4 regions of the Sedimentibacter sp. B4 genome follow, and region 4 is predicted to be linked to each of the others. Evidence: riboswitches for the same ligand, from Rfam matches in the RefSeq annotation. Region 4 holds a riboswitch; each other region holds the start of a gene.
The links. A riboswitch is a leader RNA that binds a small molecule or an ion and turns the genes downstream of it on or off. The one in region 4 is predicted to bind cobalamin.
Positions count from the first base shown of each region.

Region 1: linked by a shared signal. The riboswitch ahead of cobT (nicotinate-nucleotide--dimethylbenzimidazole phosphoribosyltransferase) and the one ahead of cbiD (cobalt-precorrin-5B (C(1))-methyltransferase CbiD) in region 4 are both predicted to bind cobalamin.
Region 2: linked by a shared signal. The riboswitch ahead of BN358_RS21180 (ABC transporter substrate-binding protein) and the one ahead of cbiD (cobalt-precorrin-5B (C(1))-methyltransferase CbiD) in region 4 are both predicted to bind cobalamin.
Region 3: linked by a shared signal. The riboswitch ahead of hemA (glutamyl-tRNA reductase) and the one ahead of cbiD (cobalt-precorrin-5B (C(1))-methyltransferase CbiD) in region 4 are both predicted to bind cobalamin.

Region 1 covers NZ_CANG01000038.1:65,271-71,263, reverse strand. Annotated here, with positions in the region: gene BN358_RS07530 (metallophosphoesterase) at 1-371, shown strand, start outside; gene BN358_RS07525 (hypothetical protein) at 390-1,394, shown strand; gene BN358_RS07520 (DNA-3-methyladenine glycosylase) at 1,476-2,132, shown strand; gene BN358_RS07515 (hypothetical protein) at 2,231-2,602, shown strand; cobalamin riboswitch at 2,756-2,930, shown strand; gene cobT (nicotinate-nucleotide--dimethylbenzimidazole phosphoribosyltransferase) at 3,021-4,133, shown strand; gene BN358_RS07505 (DUF4256 domain-containing protein) at 4,232-4,813, shown strand; gene ppsA (phosphoenolpyruvate synthase) at 5,175-5,993, shown strand, end outside.
Region 2 covers NZ_CANG01000963.1:21,445-27,437, reverse strand. Annotated here, with positions in the region: gene BN358_RS21195 (NAD(P)-binding domain-containing protein) at 1-303, shown strand, start outside; gene BN358_RS21190 (ABC transporter ATP-binding protein) at 515-1,318, opposite strand; gene BN358_RS21185 (iron ABC transporter permease) at 1,319-2,341, opposite strand; gene BN358_RS21180 (ABC transporter substrate-binding protein) at 2,338-3,321, opposite strand; cobalamin riboswitch at 3,466-3,649, opposite strand; T-box leader at 3,785-3,990, shown strand; gene BN358_RS21175 (valine--tRNA ligase) at 4,389-5,993, shown strand, end outside.
Region 3 covers NZ_CANG01000034.1:43,355-49,347, forward strand. Annotated here, with positions in the region: gene cobA (uroporphyrinogen-III C-methyltransferase) at 1-1,268, opposite strand, end outside; gene hemC (hydroxymethylbilane synthase) at 1,265-2,185, opposite strand; gene BN358_RS06220 (bifunctional precorrin-2 dehydrogenase/sirohydrochlorin ferrochelatase) at 2,186-2,818, opposite strand; gene hemA (glutamyl-tRNA reductase) at 2,818-4,056, opposite strand; cobalamin riboswitch at 4,303-4,476, opposite strand; tRNA gene BN358_RS06230 (tRNA-Leu) at 4,612-4,696, opposite strand; gene BN358_RS06235 (peptidylprolyl isomerase) at 4,910-5,653, opposite strand; gene BN358_RS06240 (HPr family phosphocarrier protein) at 5,912-5,993, opposite strand, start outside.
Region 4 covers NZ_CANG01000029.1:18,925-24,917, reverse strand. Annotated here, with positions in the region: gene BN358_RS04895 (HD domain-containing phosphohydrolase) at 1-506, opposite strand, end outside; gene BN358_RS04890 (hypothetical protein) at 731-1,354, opposite strand; gene BN358_RS04885 (N-acetylmuramoyl-L-alanine amidase) at 1,523-2,239, opposite strand; cobalamin riboswitch at 2,343-2,513, shown strand; gene cbiD (cobalt-precorrin-5B (C(1))-methyltransferase CbiD) at 2,635-3,720, shown strand; gene cobM (precorrin-4 C(11)-methyltransferase) at 3,730-4,485, shown strand; gene cobK (precorrin-6A reductase) at 4,488-5,246, shown strand; gene BN358_RS22760 (hypothetical protein) at 5,248-5,511, shown strand; gene cbiT (precorrin-6Y C5,15-methyltransferase (decarboxylating) subunit CbiT) at 5,519-5,993, shown strand, end outside.

The DNA of each region.
Region 1 (5,993 bases), on a different contig from region 4:
CAAAACTTATAGACGGTATAGAGAAGAATAAATTCTCAAAAATCTATTATGTATTGGGTAACCATGATGATTATGAAACAGTTAGCAATTTGACTAATATAGGAATAATTCTCAAGGATGGTATCTTGACTATAGATGGTTGCACCTTCTCTGTCAGTCATTATTATAAGGAAAATTTAAATGATGTGGATTTTAATCTTTACGGACACAGCTTTGAACCTAGTCATTATAAAAAAGGTGCAACTGTAGGTCTCAATGGAATATTGAACATCAATATAATCGATTTGTCTAATAAAAGGGTGTTTCAGTTAGATTATCCTTCAGGTACAGATACATCAAGAGGAATGAAATTAAAAAGGATTGGTTTATAGCAGAAAGGGGAGATATTCATGCTGTTATTTAGGATGGGACCGAGGTATTTGTTTATTAGAACAGAAAATATTGATGAAATCACAAGATTTTTAGAGTCAAAACTGAGTGGTGAAGAAACAGATTTCCAAAAAGGGTTTGAGAATGCAACCGAAAATTGTACTTTATGTTTCATAACAGATATAAATATTGAAAAAACCTGTATAGAGGATGCCAAAAAAATTGTGCTGATTCGCGATGTTGCTTCGGTAATATTATCTACAATTATTAACAGTCATGCATGTAATCTTTTACAAAAGATCGACATGGGTCCTTCATCAATAGTTATGCGTATAGCTGGCAATGAACAAAAATTAATTGATCAACTAAAGATTGTTTTTGATGGTAAGGAGGTTGATTGGATAGACGGCATTAGGATAGGAGAAAAAGATGATACTATCTTAGCTTTTACCAATAAGTCAATCAGCGATACAATTTCGTCATCTGATTTCCTGAATACAAAACTTTTAATTCCGCATCCGATCACTGAAGTTCATGGAAGACTGAGGGTAGAAGGACTGAGGTATATTACTCAAAACTTAAATGACAGTCAGTGGTATGAGCTTAGAATTAATATATATGATTCTTATGGAAAATATAAGGAACACTATGACAGACTCATGTTTATAATGTCTAAACTGGAAATAGGGATGATTTTAGGAGAAAGCTGGACTAAGGACCATGCTGTGCTTCTGTACTCAGTCTTGACATATCAGGTGAGGTTGTTTACATTTTTAACCCCGCAGGAAATTAAAATGATTTTAATGGCGCTGGAATATTCAGTTGATGGTAAGAGGTTGGTTGATTTTGACGTATACTATAATAATCATAAATTATACTGGTATGATGTTATTAAAACTAAGGGAAGAAAAAGTAAGCCGGAAGAAGCAAAAGCATGCAGACAAAATTTGTATCAAAAGCTTAAGCCAGAGTATATTGAGACTTTAGAGCTTATGGAAAAATCCATTATTCAAAATTCAAAATAGTCATAGGGAGTCATAAGGGACGGTTCTAAATGGACAGAGAGAACCGTCCCCTATGACCGCTGGAAGCAAGGAGGTGAAGTTTTGTATTTTGAGTACGACAACAAGGAAATTGAATTCTTAAAAAGCCGTGACAAACTGCTTGGGGCGGCAATTGATCAGATTGGACATATATACAGGGCAGTTGACAATGACATGTTTTCGTCCATAGTTCATCACATTATCGGCCAACAAATATCCACCCGGGCCCAAGTGACCATATGGCAGAGGCTAAGAGATAGAATTGGAGATATCAATGCTGACAATATTTATTTTCTTGAATTAAATGAACTGCAAAAACTTGGTATGACGTTCAAAAAAGCAGAGTATATCAAAGACTTTGCAGATAAGGTAAGAAATAAAGAGTTTGACGTTAATACGCTTAATGATCTGTCAGATGAAGAGATTATCAAAAAACTTTCCTCTTTGAAAGGTATTGGTGTATGGACTGCTGAAATGATTATGATATTTTGTTTACAGCGTCCTGATGTAGTGAGCTTTGGAGACCTGGCAATTCACCGTGGTATGCGGATGCTTTATCATCACAGAAACATTGACAGAAAAAAGTTTGAGAAGTACAAAAAACGCTATTCGCCTTACGGTACAGTGGCAAGTCTTTATCTCTGGGCAATTGCAGGAGGTGCAATACCACAAATGCTGGATTATGCACCAAAAAAGAAAAAAGAGTTGGCAAGGAAATAACGAGTGGAACAAATGGCAGGCTTGTAGGTATGAAGGTGGTATCCACATGAAAATGGCTCTTCTGGAGCTTGAAAATAGTATTTTTAAAGGAGAATTTTATGGATGGTTTCACAAAAGAGGAGCTGGAAAAAGCTATTCCAACAATTGCCTCTATGATTAGGAGGTCCGAGAAAGTACAGCCTAAATTTAAAGAAGGTACTCCTCAGGCAACTCTTACCAGGAATAGGGTTAAAGCTCTATACATATCATCGTCATTAATATCAAGAGAGTTAGGTGATTCTTTAGAAGATAATTTCTCCAAAGAAGATTTAGAAAAAGCAATTCCACCTATAACCTCAACAATCAGCAAGTGCGAAAAAGCACAGGAAAAGTTAAAAGAAGGTACTCCTCAATTGTCACTTACGAAGAATATGATAAAGTCACTGTATATATCATTATCATTGATAACAAAGGAATTAATCAAACCCTAAATGCTGTCCATTATGTCCTCTCAATCCTCATTGTTCAATGAGGATAATATATATATTAGTTTACTAATGTCTATATTACATAAAAATAAATTGTAAAATTCTATGATCTAATATTTGTTTGACTTGGTGCAAATTTTATATTAAAATTGAATTAATTAAATATCAATCTCAGGTGCCCATTAGGGAGAATAGGGAAGACGGTGAGAGTCCGTTACGTACCCAACACTGTGAAGATGAGTCCTTTGCCGTACCACTGGCATATGCCGGGAAGGGGCAAAAGGATGCTTGAGTCTGAGTCAGGAGACCTGCCTGGGAAGAAAAAGTCTTTCATTTACTGAAAGCATCGTGATGACGGAAAAGTCCCGACCATATATTATTATGGCGGGACTTTATTTTTTTATTAATTGGAGGAGTAAAAATGAACAATGGATTTTGCAAACATTTAAACATTAAGAACATGAGTGAAAAAGAACTGGAGCTGAGACTAAATGAAATCATATCAGGTATTAAAAAGACTGATTTTAACTCAGCTAAAGAAATGCAGGAGAGACTTGATGGTAAGATAAAACCTACCAGGAGTCTTGGAGTGCTTGAGGACATTGCTGTTCAGCTGGCAGGAATACAACGAACTGCATATCCTGAAATTAAGGGAAAGGCAGTTCTATTAATGGCCGGAGACCATGGTGTTGTAAAGGAAGGGGTTAGCGCAGCTCCACAGGAAATAACTGCACAATTGTTCAACAGTTACTTAAGTGGAGGCGGTGGAATCAATGTGTTGACTAATCATGCAGGAGCAGACCTTGTATGTACCGATTTAGGTATATCTCGTCCTATTAATCCACCAGAACTTATGGCTAACCGCATAAAAAACGGAACAGATAATATTGCAGAAGGCCCAGCCATGACAAGAGAAGAAGCTCTTAGAAGCTTATTGACTGGTGCTATGGTTGCATCAAATGTAATTGAGTCTGGAAAAAACATTTTAGCAACAGGAGAAGTTGGAATCGGAAATACAACTCCAAGTGCAGCTTTAATTACAGTTTTCACAGGCTGCAGTGTTGAAGAAGCTACAGGCAGCGGAACAGGTTTGAAAAATGATGCTCTAAAACATAAACATGTGATAATAAAAAAAGCGATTAATATAAATAATCCTAATCCTGATGACCCAATAGATGTATTGTCTAAAATAGGCGGATTAGAAATTGCTGCAATGGCAGGTGCAATTTTAGAAGCAGCAAAACAAGAAGTACCAACAATATTAGATGGCATCATTTCTTCTGCAGCAGCTCTTGTAGCTGCAAAACTAAATCCTTTTTCCATTGAATATATGATATCTTCTCATTCTTCAGAAGAAAAAGGTGAATTAATAGCTTTAAAACACATTGGTATTGAGCCAAGATTATTTTTAAACATGAGATTAGGAGAAGGCACAGGTGCAGCACTTATGTTTCCAATGGTTGAAGCAGCTTTGAAAATTGCTGATGAAATGGCTACATTTGAAACTTCGGGTGTAAGTACAGGAGATTTTTAACTCTTATAAAGGTGTGGTGATTTCTAATGTATTTATTGGGTATAATCAGTATATGAAGATATAACTTAATAAATTTAAATTAATGAGGAGAAATCGGCATGACAAATATAGATAAAGTCAGCAATAAAATAAAATTGTCACCGGAACAGCACCAAGAACTGCTAAGCACATTAAAAGTGCGTTTTGAAAAAAATATGAAACGCCATAGGAGTATTGAATGGTCAAAGGTGCAAGAAAAACTTGAAATTTATTCTGAAAATCTCTGGTCACTTTATGAAATGGAAAGAACCGGCGGTGAACCGGATGTAGTTGGTCATGATAAAAATACGGATGAATACATTTTTTATGATTGCTCAGCAGAAAGCCCAAAAGGCCGCAGAAGTATATGTTACGACCGTGAGGCACTTGAGTCAAGGAAAGAACATAAACCTGAAAATAATGCTGTTGATATGGCTGATGATATGGGTATTGAGTTGTTAACTGAGGAACAATACAGGGAGTTGCAGAAACTTGGCAGTTTTGATGTTAAGACGTCAAGCTGGATCAGAACACCTGAAAATATCAGGAAACTCGGTGGAGCATTGTTTTGTGATCGCCGCTATGACACTGTTTTTGTGTATCACAATGGAGCAGAATCTTACTATGGTGTCAGAGGCTTTCGTGGCTCACTAAGGGTATAAATAAGTCATAGGGAAGTCATAGGGGACGGTTCTCAGTGACCAATTAAAAATCTAATTTTCTTTAGTAAAATACCATTAAATATTTATTGAAAATATTAATGGTATTTTTTTATGTCTAGAACTCGCAACATTTCGTACATAATTTTTAATTATCTCCACTTTAATTATAACATATAAAAAAATATAAGTGTAGTCTGTTTGTTATTTTTTGATAATGCTATAATGGGGATTATTGCAGAAGCAAGAGGCAATAATACAATGAATAGCTAGTAAAATTAGTGTTAAAAAATATTCAATACTCTAATATAGTTTTATGGAGGACAATCAAAATATCAATAGTAAGGCCAAAGGAGGTAGTCATATGAGTTCATATGTTCTTGGGTTTAAGGATATTGACAAAACAAAAATCATGTCTGTTGGTGGTAAGGGAGCAAACCTTGGGGAACTATCCAGGACTGAAGGCATACGCGTGCCAGAGGGTTTTTGTGTTTCTACTGATGCATTTAAAAGAATCATTGGAGAAACGCCGTCTATTAAGGAACTGCTTGATCGGTTATCGCTTCTAAAATTAGAAGACAGGGATAAAATCAATAAAATCAGTGCTGAGATTCGAAGGCTCATAGAAGATGCAGTCATCCCAGAAGAAATTGAAGAAGAAATCACCAGCGTTCTCTTAAGTTTTGGAGAAGAAAATGCATATGCAGTACGTTCAAGCGCAACGGCAGAGGATTTGCCCACAGCTTCCTTTGCAGGCCAGCAGAACACGTATCTTAACATTATGGGAAAGGATTCAATCATAAAGCATATCAGCATATGCTGGGCCTCTCTGTTTACTAAGAGAGCAGTAATTTATCGCATTCAAAATGGCTTCGACCACAGCAAAGTCTATTTGTCTGTGGTTGTTCAGAAGATGGTATTCCCACAGGCTGCAGGAATTTTGTTTACAGCTGATCCTGTTACCTCTAACAGAAAGATTTTATCCATTGATGCCAGCTTCGGACTTGGTGAAGCCTTAGTCTCCGGGATAGTTAATGCTGACAACTACAAGGTACAAGACGGAAAGATTATCAATAAGAATATATCAAACAAGAAAATGGCTGTTTATTCCTCAAAGGATGGTGGTATTTTTGTACAGGAGATTTTGCCTGAGCAGCAGAACAAGCAAGCACTGACAGATGAT
Region 2 (5,993 bases), on a different contig from region 4:
GCTGAAATTATGCTTGAATTTGTAAAATCAGCATCAAAAAAGAGCAAGAACGTAACAGACGAGGAACTTGAACACATGTTATTGGTTTCACTTCTTGGAGCTTCAAGACTTCTTCTTGAAAAGAACATGAGCTTTGAAGAAACAATAAACAGAGTTTCAACAAAGGGAGGAATCACTTACGAAGGAGTAAAGGTGTTTGAGAAAATGCTTCCTGATGTATTCGATGCAGCCCTTAATGCATCTACAGGAAGATACAATGAGATTACTGAGCTTGCTTCAAAGGAAGCTAACGAAATTTTGTAAAAAAATAGCAGCTATGCTGCTATAAGGTTGATGACAAGGTTATTTGTCGGTGAACTTGAAATCATATTTTGTAGGGGAGGACTACTGTCCTCCCGCAGATAACAAAGTTATTGAATTAATTATACGGGCGGATACAAGATCCGCCCCTACGGCTTGTAAAATCAGGGTTTGTCAATGGCCTGAGCAGTTCTGCTACGCTACCTCCCCTACACTATTTAATTTTTCTTAGTTTTGTTTGTGCAGGACCATTTTGTATACATTCCCACTGCTTAAGGGAATCAACCATGTATCCTGCCACATCCATTTCATATACATCGCTTAATAATTTAGAAGAAATTACATCCTTTGTCTTGCCGTAAGCTGCAATTTTTCCCTTATCCAGCAACAGTACGTTGTCAGCAAGCTTCATGGCAAGGTTCAAATCATGAAAAACTCCTATTACTGTGTGACCTTCTTCTTTTGACCAATCTCTGAGGAAATCCACAAGCTCTGCCTGATGTTTCAAATCAAGATGGTTTGTAGGTTCGTCAAGAAGTATAACATTTGGTTCCTGGGCCAATGTCCGGGCGAGGTACACCCTTTGAAGCTGGCCTCCTGACAATGTGCTTATCTGCTTGTTTTTCATGCTGTAAAGTCCAACTGCCTTCAGGCATTTGTCGGCATATTCCCTGTCCCTTAAGGAAGGTTCCTTGAATGTACGTCCCTTCATGTGCAGATATCTTCCCAAAAGAACTGTTTCATAAATGGTGTATGAAAAATATATTGTTGATATCTGGCTCATGACTGCTATTTTTTCGGCAACTTCCGTTCTTTTCATGTCAGAAATATTTATTCCGTCTATTTCAATAGTTCCCATATGAGGAATCAGCCCTGATATTGTCTTAATAAGAGTTGTTTTTCCACAGCCGTTGGGTCCTAAAATGCACAGGTTTTCGCCTTCCATGACATCCAGTGATATGTCTGAAATAACATCAAATCCGTTATAGCCTGCAGAAACATTTTTTAAAGTAAGCATTTACAGCTCCTTTCTTTTGGAAAAATAAATATATGCAAAAAACGGTGCTCCTACAAGCGCAGTTATTGCGCCCACAGGCAGCTCAGACGGCGATATAATTGTTCTTGCAGTCAGATCACACAGAACCATGAATGCTCCTCCAAAAAGCATTGACATGGGAATTACTGTCTTGTGAGAAGAACCGAAAATCTTCCTTACAACATGAGGTGCAATCAAGTCAATGAAACCTATGACTCCCACAAATGAAATTGCGCTTCCTGTGAGAGCAGCAGAAAGTCCAAGAAGAATCCACTTTACTTTCTGAACATCAACACCCATGGTGAAGGCTTGCTCCTCACCGAAAGTCATTATGTCCAGTTCCTTTGAATAACTTTCTATTACAATTATTCCAACCAGCACAATGGGGAACAATATTAAAGCATTGGACCAGTCCTTCAGTGCAAAACTTCCCATCTGCCAGAATGTAAGCTGCTCAAGGTGCTCCTTTGCCATGGAAGTCAAAAGCGTAAGAATTGCATTGACAAATAGAGAAAACACCATACCCACCAGGATTATGGTATTGTTTTCCAGGTTTTTGTCCATTTTTGATGCAAACTTCACTGCCGAAAAAACAGTGACCAACCCGAATGTTAATCCCACTGCCGGTAATGTGAATGGTCCAAGAAAAGGTATGGAAAATCCTGTGACTATAACAAATGCCGCACCCAGTGATGCTCCTGAAGAAACCCCAAGTGTATATGATGATGCAAGAGGATTTTTAAGTACTGACTGCATTACAGTTCCGCTCACAGCCAGTGCTCCTCCCACAAGAAATGCAAGTATTGTTCTTGGCAGTCTCAGATTCCATACAATTGAAACGGAAACTTCCTTCACATCCGGATTAAGTGGTAATCCAAATGTTTTGCCGGCTATTATATTAATAATGTGGCTTCCGGGAACATAAATGCTCCCTAAGCCGATGCCCATCATGATTACTATTATGCATATAATGATGGACAAAATTACTTTTATTTTAGTTTTCATTTTTTAAATACTTCCGGATACACATCTTCTGCCATTTCCTTCAATGCTTTAACAACATTGTGGTTTGATAGAGAGCTTGCTGAATTGTCGATGTAATAAACATCATTGTTTTTAACAGCAGTCATGTTATCCCATCCAGCTCTTGATTTTATTTCTTCAGTTGGATTTTCAATGTAGCTGACATTTGTAAGTATTATGTCCGGATCTGCTGCTACAACAGATTCATCTGATACGGAAATCCATTTTTCCTGATCAGCAAATATATTTTCTGCACCGATAAGTTCAATCATTTCATTTAAGAATACTCCGCTTCCAAAGCTGTACAGATTTGGTGCAGCAGCTATTTCAAAATAAACTGATTTCTTTTCTGTTATTTTTGAAGAAAGTTCAGTGATTTTAGCTATTTCTGTCTTCATTCCCTCAACAAGTTCTGTTCCTTTTTCTTCATTCTTCAGGGATTTAGCCAGGAACATTATGTCTTCGTATATTCCTTCCATGCTGTCGCTTGAAGGTATGTATGCCAAACAAATTCCTAAGTCTTTCACAGGCTTGAAAGGATCGCTTCCATCACTCTTGCTCATTCCTGATGCAATAACGAGGTCAGGTTCAAGGGCAACGAGCTGTTCAACATCAGGCTTCATTATGTCAAATAGAGGCAGATCTGCGGGTATTCCTTCTATGTCTTTGGAATATTTGTCAACTGCAATTAGTTTGTCTCCGTAACCCAATGCTACAATAATTTCTGTATTTGAAGGGGACATGGATATTATTTTGTTTACTTCTTCAGGAATTGTTATTTCATTGCCTGCCCTGTCTGTTGTAGGGAGACTTAGTTCATTTGACTCTTTATCTGGAGTTTGCTGTTCTGTTTTGTTTGTTGGTTCCTGCACTTTTTTTTCAGGAGCCAGATATTTGGAACATCCCGTCATTGATGCGACTATCAAAAGTATTGATGCCATTGTAAATAATTTCTTTTTCATAATAATCCTCCGGTTTATTTTAAACACCTTTGCAATAAAAAAACGTTCCGAATAAACGAAACGTAAATTACCACAACCAGCTGGAGTGAATATCCAATTTATTTTGCTATCGCTTTTCTTCCTGGAAAGCATAGCATTTGCGGTATTTACGCAAATAATACTGGCAGGTTTTCCGACTCAGAGGTCATAGCAATTTTTTACCTTCCCAGAAGAATCCAGTGGTTGCATGTGCATAAAAATCGCTCTCTCATCACGGCAGCAGGACTGTTTAGGATTTTAACCTAATTCCCTATTATCGCTTGCGCGCACCAATATCGAAAGATGTTTAATTGAGTAGAGTATATTATAATTAAGCATTTTTGTCAATTGAAGATTGATTGGAAAAAATGAATTTACGCATACAAAAAGCTTAAATAGTTATTGACAAAAGAACATATTTTTAATATTATGGTAAGTAATTAAATATTTTGCTATGAAGAAGAGGAGTAGGTTCATAAACTTTACAGAGAGTGAAATCCATGGGTTGAAAGATTTCATAAGAACATGTGGACTGAAGGTAGCTTTGGAGCATTTAATCTGAAACAACAGTAAGATTAAACGGGTTGCCGTTATAAAATTAAGAGCCAGAAATGGAAATTAGGTGGTACCGCGGGTTTTCTCGTCCTTTTAGGATAAGAACACCCGCTTTTTGTATGCCCTAACCCAATTGTTGCGAGCGATAGCGAAGCAAGAATTGGTGGTAGGTCAGACACAATGAGTTCCGTATGATTTACCCAATTTATTCGACCGTAGGGAGAAATAAATTGTTGGTAATTCAACCGCAATGAATTCTAAATTTGTGCGAGCGGCAGTGAGCAGACAAATTTAAGAATGAAACTGCGAAAATTATGCGACGTGAGGAGCAAATAATTTGGTGAACGAAACTGCGCTGTGTTGATTCAATCAAGCAGTGTTGAAAGAATTATTGATGAATGAGACAGCGATATGTCAGACCATTGGCCGCACAGACGCAACAAGAACCAGCACAAAAAATAAAACTAATATTAATATAAGGAAAGGAACTAGTTATGACAACGAATATACCAAGCAAGTACAATCCAAAAGAATTTGAAGATAAGATTTATGATATTTGGATGGAAGAAAACTGCTTCAGAGCAGAAGTTAACAAAGACAAAAAACCATTTACAATTGTGATGCCGCCTCCAAACATAACAGGACAGCTTCACATGGGGCATGCACTGGACATGACTTTGCAGGACGTTTTAACAAGATGGAAAAGAATGCAGGGTTATGAAGCTTTATGGCTTCCGGGATCTGACCATGCCAGCATTGCAACTGAAGTAAAGGTTGTTGAAAGACTTAAAAAAGATGAAGGCAAGACAAAAGAAGAAATAGGAAGAGAAGAATTCTTAAAACGTGCATGGAAGTGGAAAGAAGAATACGGCGGAAGAATTGTTCAGCAGGTTAAGAAGCTTGGAAATTCATGCGACTGGTCCAGAGAAAGATTCACCATGGATGAAGGCTGCAACGAGGCTGTAGTTGAATTTTTCATTAAGCTTTATGAAAAAGGACTCATATATAAAGGAAACAGAATAATAAACTGGTGTCCTGACTGTCACACTACTTTGTCAGATGCAGAGGTTGAGCATGAGGACATTCCGGGAAAATACTACTATGTAAAATATCCATATGTTGAAAATCCTGACGAATACTTTGTTGTAGCAACAACAAGACCTGAAACAATATTCGGAGATGTTGCCATAGCAGCTCATCCTGATGATGAAAGATACAAACACCTCATTGGCAAAAAGGTTATAGTTCCTCTTGTTGGAAGAGAAATTCCAATAATAGGAGATGAGTATCCTGACATGGAAAAGGGAACCGGAGCGCTTAAAATAACTCCATGCCACGACCCTAACGACTTTGAAATTGGGCTTAGACACAATCTTGAACAAATCAACTGCATGAACGAAGACGGAACAATGAATGAAGAAGCCGGAAAATACAAAGGAATGGACCGTTTTACATGCAGAAAGGAATTTGTAAAGGAACTTGAAGAAAATGGATTCATGGTAAAAACAGAAAGTACTGATCACAACGTAGGAACATGCTACAGATGCCACAACATAGTTGAACCAAGAGTTTCAGACCAGTGGTTTGTTAAGATGAAACCTCTTGCTGAACCTGCATTAAAAGCAGGAGACAACAAGGAAGTTGAATTTGTTCCTGAACGTTTTACAAAAATTTACACTCACTGGCTTGAAAACATAAGAGACTGGTGCATTTCAAGACAATTGTGGTGGGGTCACAGAATTCCGGCATACTACTGCCAGGAATGCGGAGAAATAATGGTTCAAAAGGATGCTCCTCATAAATGTACTAAATGCGGCAGCACAAACATCAAGCAGGACGAAGACGTTCTTGACACATGGTTTTCATCAGGTCTATGGCCATTCTCAACATTGGGCTGGCCAAACCAGACAGAAGATTTCAAATATTTCTATCCAACAGATGTACTTGTAACAGGTTATGACATAATATTCTTCTGGGTTGTTCGTATGGTATTTTCAGCCCTTGAAATGACAGGAGAATCTCCTTTTAAAAATGTATTTATTCACGGTCTCGTAAGAGATGCTGAAGGAAGAAAAATGAGCAAGTCTCTTGGTAACGGC
Region 3 (5,993 bases), on a different contig from region 4:
AACATTTCTTTTTCATGTTCTCCGATAGTTCCAATAACAGTGTCATATATAAAAACTTCTACTGTTTCGCAAATTTCTGATAGCTTATCCTTTAAGAACGATCTCGATTTTAATGCTCTTGGCATTAAAATTTTATCAGAATGTTTAATAAAATCTTTTATTTCTTCAAACAATGTTTCAGCAACAAAGCTGCTTGGCACAAAGTCAGCCTTTATACCATATTCCATAAGCTTAGCAGCTGTACCGTCTCCTATGGCAAGTATTTTTATATTCCCAAGGCTTCTTACATCTTTTATTTTAAGTAGATTGTCCATAAATATTTTTACCGCATTAGTGCTTGTAAAAATAATATGGGAGTATTTTTGTAAGTTATTTATTTCTTTAGATAATAATTCTATATTGATTTCTTTTATTTCTATTGCGGGAACCTCAATAACATTTGCCCCATGGTCCTTAAGTGCGCTCACCAATGAACTTGCCTGAGCTCTTGCTCTTGTTACAACTATATTTTTTCCAAATAGAGATTTATTTTCAAAAAAATTAAGTCTGCTCCTTAATTTAACAACATCACCTATTACAATTAAACTTGGACTTTTTATATTTTTACCTTCAATATCTTTTAATATATTTTCTAAAGAAGAGGCTACAACCACCTGGTCCGGATATCCTCCATGGCTTATTACCGCACATGGAGTATCAGGACTTTTCTCATTTTTCATAAAACCACTTACTATGTTTGATAAGTTTTCAAGTCCCATGTAAAATACTACTGTACCGTTCAGCTTGGACAGAGCATAAAAGTCCAAATAATCCTGCGTTTTTTTGTGACCTGTTATTAAGTGCAAAGATGAGCTGTAATCCCTGTGTGTTATTGGTATCCCTGAAAAACATAAACCTGCAATTCCCGATGTTATACCTGGTACAACCTCAAACTCTATTCCCATTTCTACAAGGTATTCAGCTTCTTCCCCACCTCTTCCAAAAACATAAGGGTCTCCCCCTTTAAGTCTTGCTACTGTTTTTCCTTCTAAGGCCTTTTTAACCATTATTTCATTAGTTTCATCCTGGGTTAAATAATGATTTGCAGATTCTTTACCGGCATATATGAATTCCTTTGACGTATCGTTTAAATTTATTAATCCAATGTTTAATAGTTTGTCATAAACAATAACATCTGCCTGTTCTAAAACTTTTTTGCCTTTTATTGTTATATATTCTTCACTGCCAATACCTGCACCAACCAAATAAACCTTTCCATTTTCTTTCATTCTTCGGTTATCCTTTCTGAACTTAATTCATGGCTTTTTTCAATCAATTCTTCGGCTAACATGATGCCAAGATTTTCTGCCTGAGATATTGGAGCAGTACCTTTTGTCGTTAACAAGAACCTGCCGTTTTCATCACCGTACATTGCATACAAAGTCATGGATTCATCATTAATTTCTGTATATGCACCCATGGGAAATTCACAGCCAACTCCCAATTTTTTTAAGAATGCTCTTTCTGCCTTTGCTCTAATTGAAGTTTCATAATGTTCAATGGTTTTTAGTATGTTTTTTATTTCTTCATCTTCTTCTCTTATTTGAAGAGCTAAAATTCCTTGGCAAGGGGATGGTATAAACAACTTTGGATCCAAGTAACAGCTTATCCTGCTTTCATAGTTTGCTCTTTTTAATCCTGCTGCTGCAAGCATTACACCATCAAGATTTTCTGTTTCGATTTTGTTCATTCTGCTTTCAATGTTTCCTCTGATACTTTTAACTTCTATATTTTTAATGAATTTTTTAAGCTGGACGTCCCTTCTTACGCTTCCTGTTCCAATTAAGCATCCTTCTAAGTCCGATAAAGAGTTAATAATTTTATTTGAAACTATAACATCCCTGGGATCTTCTCCTTTGGGCACTGAACCAAATGTAAGACCTTTTGTATGCCTAGACGGCATGTCTTTCATTGAATGAACGGCTAAGTCAATCTCTTTATTAAGCAATGCAGTTTCTATTTCCTTTGAAAATATTCCGTTATCGTTAAATTTATGAAGAGGTACATTTAGTATTATATCTCCCTTGGTCTTTATTACTTTTATTTCAAATTCCAAGTGAGGGTTATTTTCTTTCAGTTCTTTAATTACTAAGTTTGTCTGAATTAAAGCTAAATTGCTGCCTCTTGTTCCCACTTTTATTTTCATTTAGTTCTCCTGACTGACTGAATCCTCAATATCATTTAAAAATATTTTCAAATCCGAGTTATTTTTACATATTAATGAATCCATGGTAGATTTTATATTTCCAATATTTAATCCTTCGTTATTTTTCATTTTTAACTGCTCTCTTATTTCGCACAGCAAGCTTATTTTTTCTGTGAATTCTTCATTAAGGATTTTACCAGTCTCATTTAATATTAGTTTTGCAGCTGTCGGGCTTTTGCCCTGTGTATTTACCGATACTGTTATATTATCTTTATGTAAAATTGCCGAAGTAATAAAATCTGATTTCTCACTATTGTCAGCAACCATGACCAAGGATTTTTTATCTTTAAAATATTTGCAGATTTCAATGTTCAACTCATGATTGTCAGTACAGATAAAAACCATGTGATAATCATCTGATAATTCAAAGTTTTCAATGTTTTCTTTTATTAGAATAATATTTCTATTGATATTATTCAGATCTTCAACTTCCTTTAAAAACTTTTCTGAAACAACGTCTATATGAGCCTCAGTCTTTGCAAGGTCTTTCAGCTTTAAATATGAGACGTTTCCTCCGCCCACAACTAGTATTTTTTTATTTAATGTATCAATACATATAGGATAATAGCGCATTAAAATCCAAAAAGTTCATTGAGCACTTTTACATACTCATTTAGCTTTTTTTCCTCCCTTGTATCTTTTAGTGTTATAACTGCTTCTCTCATAAGTCTTTTAAGCGATGATTCTATCATTTTATCAATTATTTTTTTATCTTTTACACTTAAATTTGTCTTTCGGTAAATGTATGAAACAGTGTCTTCTTTTATATTGCTGCATTTTATATACATTGATTCTAATACCTTGTCTGCTTTTAAACTGCTTTTCCATATGTTAAATTCATCAATGCATTCGTCAATAAAACTTAAGTTTTCATTTAAAAGAGTTTCTCTCATAATTTTATTTTCTTCAGATTCTGTTTTTAACGAGTCCACATCATACAATAAAATGTTTGGAATGTTTTTTATATTTTCATCAATATCCCTTGGCATTGCTAAATCAAGAATATATAAAGATTTACCTCTATTCTTTTTCATGTCCTCTTCTTTTATGATTACATGAGGGGATGAGGTTGCACTTATGATAATGTCTACTTCATTGATTATATTTTTCAAATTTTCGTATTCCACTACTTCTACGTCTTTAAATTTTTCCCATATTTCTATGGACTTGCACTTGTTTCTGTTGCAGATGAATATTTGACCAGTCTTGTTCTCTCTTAGGTGAGTTAAAGCCAGAATACCCATTTTTCCAATCCCAATAACAAGAATTTTTTTATTTGACAAATCCTTGATATTCTCCCTAAGTTTTTTTACGCCAATATAACTAATTGATAGTGGATTTTCAGATATCTTTGCTTTTGTTTTAATTTTTTTTGCAGTAGTAATTGCCTCTCTAAATAATTTATTTAATATTTTACTGCTGCCATTTAACGCCATTGCCGTAGTCAAAGCTTCTTTAACCTGTCCAAGTATTTGATCTTCACCTATTACAATTGAATCAAACCCGGCACATACCTGAAAAATATGTTTAACAGCTTCATCATTAATTTTTGAAAAAATATATTCATCAATCGTTTTATCGTTAAAAAAAGATATGTAAAATTCTTTAACAATATGAACAGCCCTTTCTATATTGTCTGATACTACATATATTTCACTTCTGTTGCAAGTTGACAAAATAATTATTTCATCAATATTTTTATCTAATAATATAGTAGTTGCTTCAATCTTTTTAGCTTCAGTAAAAAAAACTTTTTCTCTTATTTTAATAGGTGATAAATTATGATTAAATCCTATTACCGCTACTTCCATGCTCACCTCTTTTTCTCATAACCTCTTTTGGTAATGATTTTATTATTTTCAATATTAGTTGAATTGTTTCTAAAATCAACTGGAAATCCTTTAATTCTGGTTTATAGTTATTACTGGCAAACAACTAGCAATATCTCCTGATTATAATTCAGACAATAAAAAAACTTCCGAAGTTTTCGGAAGTTTAAATAAACATAATAATTTACAATAACAATTTTAATTATTATATGATAATCCTCCCGAAAATCTATAAATAAGTATTATGGCAGGTCTCCTGACTTTCGGTTCAACTAATATTCACCTTCCCATGCATACGCACAGTGGCATTGAAAATTATCACCTTTCACAGTAGCGGGGGCTGTAACAGCTTTTACTGTTTTCCCTATTAAAACTTATGTTACCACAACACAAATATTCAATTTGCCTAAATTATATATTAAGATCTTTATATTGTCAACAAATATAATCCCACTCTAGATAAAGAGCAAACTATAGTTTCTTAGAGTGTGCATAAAAAAAACAATCTCATTTTATAAGATTGCTTTTTCAATATATTGGTACGGATGACAGGACTTGAACCTGCATGGAGTTACCCACACGGACCTGAACCGTGCGCGTCTGCCAATTCCGCCACATCCGCATATCGCTTAATTATATTAACACAAGGAGTTTAGATTTGCAACATTTTTTTTGCTAAGTTCTAAACTTTTACTGATTTGCAACAAAATTTATAAAGTTGTTAACAAGTGTAAGGTTTTAAAAGAATTTTATTCACAGACTTGCCAGTGTGTTAACAATTTACTTGAATTAAATAACAAAGCCCCATAGGGCTTTGTCGATTACAAATTTTAAGTTATTCCATTATATAAACTTCGTACTTGCCTGTAAGTTCAGCTTTTTTATCCATGTATACTTTCTCTTGCTTTTCTACAAAGAAACCTTCTTTAACTTCCTGATAAACTTCTTCAAATTCTGAATTTCTTGCAGGTATGTGTTCTGTAAGTTTAATTATGTGGTATCCAAACTGTGTCTTAACAGGTTCGCTTATTTCTCCAACCTGCATTGAGAATGCAGCATCTTCAAATTCTTTTACCATTTGTCCTCTTCCGAACTGTCCCAGAGCACCACCATTTTGTTTTGAAGGGCAGCTTGAAAATTTCTCTGCAGCTTCTTCAAATTTCAAGCCATCTGTTATGTCTTCAAGAATTTCATTGGCCTGTTCTTCAGTTTCAACAAGTATGTGGCTTGCTGCAACCATTTCTTCAGTCTTGAACATTGATTTGTGTTTTTCGTAGTAATCTTTAAGTTCTTTATCTGAAACTGTAATGCTGTTAAACATTTTTCTTAAGGAATACTGCTGCAGCATGGACTTTTTCATGTTTTCCATAACAGCTAAAAATTCTTCATCCTTGTCAAAGTTCTTTTCAACAGCATCAGAATACATCAGTTCATGCATAACAAGTTCATCAATTAACTTTGCTCTTCCTTCAGCACCTTGGAAATATGCCGCATTTTGTCCTAAATTACCCATAAGGGCTTTAAGGTCAGATTCCTTTATTTCTCTGCCGTCAACAACAGCCAAAACTTTATTTTCCATTTTATCTCCTATGATTTATTATTTAATAATTGGTTTATGGAGTACGCAGTCTCATTCACAAATATATTTGGAACTCGTTGCGGTTGGACTAACGCAATAAATAAGAGGGTTTACACCCTCTTCAGCTAATTGACATACCCTATTTTGCAAACTGTAGGGTCGGATCTTGTATCCGCCCGCGGGAGGACACGAGGTCCTCCCCTACATGTTTAATTGACTTTGTCATCAACTGAGAGGTTTACACCCTCTTTTTATACTTTATTCTTCTTCTTCCATGAATTCCAATAAGTTTGACAATTCAGCTATGCATTTGTCTTCATCAGAACCTTTAGTAATGATA
Region 4 (5,993 bases):
ATATAAACAATTAATGCTGCAATGCCTGCTACCGGATTGTAAAATACAAATCTTACCTTAAGGAGATCGTCTACAACAACATATGCTAATCCAGCTATGCCTGTATTAATAAAATATTGGCTTATATTAAAGATTGTTTTATAAGGTGGATTATTAAATATATGAACTCTCCCTTTGCCGTCAACGTAGGGGCATCTGAACGCTACACCAGCTGCCATTACAACGGCAGCAATCAGAGGGTTTGTCAAGATTATTGCAGTAAATGCCAATGCTGTGCTGACTGATATGGCACCTATTTTAGGCAACGGTATTAGAAATGTTTCTGCTACGGCTGATAATACGCAGAAAACCGTTAGCAAAGTATAATCTTCGATTGTATACATTTCAAAAAAATTAATCAATAACATTATAGCAATGGCTGCTAACAATGTTATGTATACATATAATTTTATATTAATTTTTTGTTTTTCTAGATTATTATTCATTGTACTTACACCATCTACCATTTTTTAACCTCTATATTTCTATATAATGAAGGGCTGACAAATGATCAATTAATTTTTATAGCCAGCTGATGCTTGCGCCTGCAGCCAATACCAAAGATACTAAAGAAGCTATTATAGGCATTAATTTTTTCATGGGAATCCTCCGACAGTCAGTCTCTGCTCAGTTCGCTATTAGAACAGGAAGGATCCGCTACGCTAGTTTTGAAATATTTTAGTCAGCCCGATCATTCTTTTATATACAAACAGATTTTTCTGTTTATAGCATTTAATGTTGCCTTTATTGTAGAATCAATTTTGTTTGTTGTAACTATGGAGGAACCGATGAGAACATTTTCCTTCCCGTGGTCTATTTGAGTTATTGCTGCTACCATTACGTCTTTGCCTGCAACTTTGGCAGTCTGTATGTCTTCTACAATGAAGCAGTCAAGGTCAATGGCTTTTTTTATAGAATCCAGTGTAGATAAAGCAGCAACCATGAGTGTGTTTTTTTCTGTTTTAATTCCTTCAGCTTGTCCTGTATATTCTTTTTCATCCCAGGAAAGCTTTGTGTTTATTTTTATTCTGTCAGAAGAAGTTTCATTTGTGTAACCGTCATACAACAGCCTGAAATCAGTGTTGATTGAAATGTTTTTATTGATTTGTGCAACACTTATAATTTTATAATCCACATCTAAATTAAAATGAGACAACAAAGCAGTTCTGATATCACGTGATATTTGCTTTGAATGTCTACTGCTGTCAGACAGCACATGTATTTCGCTTATATTGTTGTTTGCATCAGAAATAATTTTACACGACAAGACAGATTTTATATTGGCTAAAAAATACTCCACTTCATCAAAATTCATATTATTCCTCCAAATGTTATACTACACGCTTTCAGTATAATACACATTTCGCATATTTTCAACAATTTAATTAAGAAATTTTCATATTTTTATCAATATTATACAAAAAAAACACATCTTTTCGACAAAATGAAAAAATGTGTTTACTTTGTGTTTACTTAATGACTGTTAAATTTCATTGAAATATTTCATAAGTCCTGTATATATTGCCCAGGCTGTTTTTTCCTGGTATTCATCAGATACAAGATTTTGTTCTTCAGCTGGATTGGATAAAAATCCACATTCAATTAATAAAACAGTGTTTTTTGTATCATCCATTATTTTTATATCTTGTTTAATTTGTGGAACTCGCTGGTTTTCTGGATCAAGGATTGTTTTCAGACTGTCCTGTAAAATAAAGGCTGCTGTTTTTCCGTACTCATTGTTTTTTTGGTAAAAAACATGAGAACCGTAATATTGTTTTTGTGGAAATGCATTTAAATGTATGGAAACAACTATATCAGCATTTGAATTGTTTATGGTGCTCACTCTGTTTTTCAAATCTTCGTTTTTCTTATCTCTGATTGTATCTGATGCTGATGAATAAAGACCCGTATCATCATATCTTGTCATTTCAACTTCAAAACCGCTTCCTTCAAGAAATGTCATGAGTTTTTTAGATATTTCAAGATTAATGGGGGCTTCTCCTATATGAAGGCTTCCGCTTGCACCCTGATCGATGCCCCCGTGACCTGGATCTATGAGAATTTTTATTTTATCCAGTTTTTCACTTGTTCCGTTGATTGTTTCGCTGGTAATTCCTATATTTGAAAATAATATCAGCAAGGCTGTGATTATCAAAGCAATTGAAAATACTATATTTACTTTTTTAAATAATTCTTCCATATATCCTCCAAAACATTTTCTTATTTAAGATTATGAAGACTGAAAATTTATTATTACTATAATCTCATTTGACAATATGTATTTTTTAATATATAATGAGCTCAACTAAATATTAAAGTTTGGTAACTATAGTTTTAAAAGGGAAAACAGTAAAATCTGTTACAGCCCCCGCTACTGTGAAAGGTGATAAGGCTCAAAACCACTGTGATAAACGGGAAGGTGAGCTTTAGATGAACCGATAGTCAGGAGACCTGCCAAATTTTGATTTGAAGATTTTCGGGAGGATTATCTTAAATGTTAGAGTATATTTACTGCACATACATGTCTTCCAAGAAATTGGAAGATTTTTTATTTTGGAATAATTTAAACAAAGTATATAGTCTCAGGGTGATATTATGAGGGATTATATTATAAAAGACGGTAAAAAATTAAGGTGCGGATATACAACCGGAACATGTGCAGCAGCTGCTTCATCTGCTGCGGCAATTATGCTTCTCACAGGGAAGACAGTTGACAATGTGCAAGTGAGATTGCCCTTAGGAGAAACAATTTTCATGGACATAAAAAATCCATGTTTTGATGTTCAAGGGGTAAGCTGCAGCGTCACGAAAGACAGCGGCGATGATCCGGATATAACTGACGGCATTGAAATTTATGCTAAAGTGAGCCTTGATGACACAGGAAAAATAAATATTTATGGGGGGCAGGGAGTAGGAAGGGTTACTCAAAAGGGACTTGACTGCCAAGTTGGCGAGGCAGCCATAAATTCTGTTCCTAGAAAAATGATAACTGAAAATCTTAAGAGAATTTCAAACGAGTACAAGTACAGGGGAGGAATGAGCGTAACAGTATACGTTCCGGAAGGTGAAGAAAAAGCCTTGAAAACATTCAATCCTCAGCTTGGAATAATTGGAGGCATATCCATACTTGGAACAACAGGAATAGTTGAACCCATGAGTGAGAAAGCTCTTGTTGACAGTTTGAAAATAGAGATGAAAGTAATAAGAGAAAAGGGCTATCTAAGACTTCTTGCTTTTCCTGGAAATTACGCTGAGAAATTTATAGACAGCACTTTGGGAATACGAGGAGAAAACAGTCTTAAGTTCAGCAATTACTTAGGAGAGGTGCTGGATTTTTCTGTGGAGCTTGGTTTCAAGGAAGTTCTCATTGTAGGGCACATAGGCAAGATGGTTAAGGTAGCCGGAGGAATGCTCAATACACATTCTCATAACGGTGATTTCAGGATGGAAGTTATTGCATGTTACGCAGCCTTGTACGGTGCAGGAAGCTCTGCAATAAATGAAATTTTATCAAGCGCCACAACAGAACATGCTTTATCAATACTTGAAAGAGAAAATATAGAAAAGCTTGTATTGCAGAAAATAAGCGAAAAAGCTGAATATTACATAAATAAGCGTGTAAACAACACCGTTAAAACAAAACTCATAATTTATTCAAACGACAAAGGCATATTAAATTAAGGAGAAATCATGGTACATTTTGTTGGAGCAGGCCCTGGAGCCGCAGATTTAATTACATTAAAGGGGCACAATTTATTGCAGAGAGCAGATGTAGTAATATATGCAGGCTCACTGGTAAATCCTGAACTTTTAAAATACACAAGGGATAATTGCCAGATTTATAACAGTGCAAACATGACTCTTGAAGAAGTAATAGATGTTATAAAGACCGCTGAAAAAGAAAATAAAGACACTGTGAGGCTTCACACCGGAGATCCAAGCATTTATGGGGCAATACGAGAACAAATTGATATTTTAAAAGAGCTTCATATTGAATTTGAAGTTGTTCCGGGAGTAAGTTCGTTTTTTGGAGCAGCAGCTTCTTTAAATGCTGAATACACTCTTCCGGATGTAAGTCAGACCGTTATTATTACCCGTATGGAGGGTAGGACTCCAGTGCCGGATAGAGAAAAAATAAGGTCACTGGCTTCCCATAAATCAACCATGGTTTTGTTCCTGAGCTCAGGACTTTCTGAAAAGCTTTCGGACGAACTGATTATGGGCGGATATGAACCCAGTACGCCAGTTGCAGTTGTTTACAAAGCAACATGGCCTGATGAAAAAATATTTCATGCTACCGTTGCAACTCTTCCTGAAATTATGAAAACAAACAACATAACGAAGACAGCCCTTATTCTTGTTGGAAACTTCTTGGGAAATGACTACAAAAGAAGTGAATTGTACAATCCTTCTTTTACACATGAATTCAGAAAGGCAGAAAATTAGAGATGAATATCTGTATTTTCGGAGGAACCACAGAAGGAAGAAAACTTGCAGAATTTTTGTCTGAAAACAACATAAAGACAGACTTATTCATTGCAACAGAGTACGGGCAGCAGTTTTTGAAAAATATAAATAACATTTCTGTATATCAAAAGCGCATTGATGAAAAAGAAATGGTAAATCTTTTTCTTGAAAAAAAATATGACTGGGTGGTGGATGCAACTCATCCATTTGCACGGCTTGTATCTCACAATATTGTGAAGGCAACACTTGTAAGCGGCACAAGATATATGAGAGTAATAAGAAATTCAATTGAAAACAAAGACTGCATTTATTTTCAGTCTTTCTCGGAATGCATTGATTATCTTAAAAATAAAGAAGGAAACATTTTGCTTGCTACCGGCAGCAAGGATCTTGACAAGTTCACGGCAGTTGAAAATTATAGTGAAAGAATTTATGTGAGGATTCTTCCTATGGAAAGTTCACTTAAAAGATGCATTGAGCTTGGATATGAGAACAAAAATATAATATGCATGCAGGGACCATTCAGCACGGAACTTAATGCTGCAATGATAAAAAGCACAAATGCAAAGTTCCTTGTAACAAAGGAAAGCTCAGATTCCGGAGGATTTGACGAAAAGGTTCAGTCATGTGTGAACACGGGAGCAAAATGCCTTGTAATAAGGAAGCAATATGAAGACGGATTAACACTGGATGAAATAATGAACTTTTTTAAAAAAACGATCATGGAACAGGCAGGCTAACATGAAAAAATTAAATATTGTTGGATTAGGTATTGGCAGCAACAATTACATTCATTCCGCAGCAAAGGGAGCAATTGAAGAAGCAGACTGCCTCATAGGCGCCAGGAGAATGCTTGAAAGCTTTGAGTTTTTACATAAAGAAATGTTTGAAAGCATATGCACTCAGGATATTATAGATTATATAAAACATTCAAAGTGCAGAGTTTTCAGTTTGCTTGTGTCTGGAGATTCAGGATTTTACAGTTTGTCAAAAAAAATAAACTGAAAATCTTCTGAAAGGCCATGAAGTAACAGTTGAAAATATTCCTTCAATCAGTTCCATGCAGTATTTGTGTTCTAAATTAAATATTTCATGGGACGATGTTAAGCATCAAAGCGCTCACGGAAGAGACATTAACATTGCAGCTGCTGTAATGTTCAGCAAAAAAACATTCTTTTTAACTGGTGGAGAATTTGGTCCCGGTGAAATATGCAAAGTTCTTTGCACTAAAGGATTGGGTCATGTAAATGTCACTGTAGGTGAAAATTTATCATACCCAAACGAAAAAATCATTACAGATACAGCATTCAATTTATCCCTGATGAATTTTGACAGCCTTAGTGCAATGTTGGTAGAAAACCGTGAAGCTCTTGATATAAACATTGGAATGCGAAGCATAGGGGATGATGAGTTTATAACAGGAAATATTCCCATGACCAAAAGCGAAGTAAGAACTATATCCATAGGAAAGCTTAACATAAAAAACA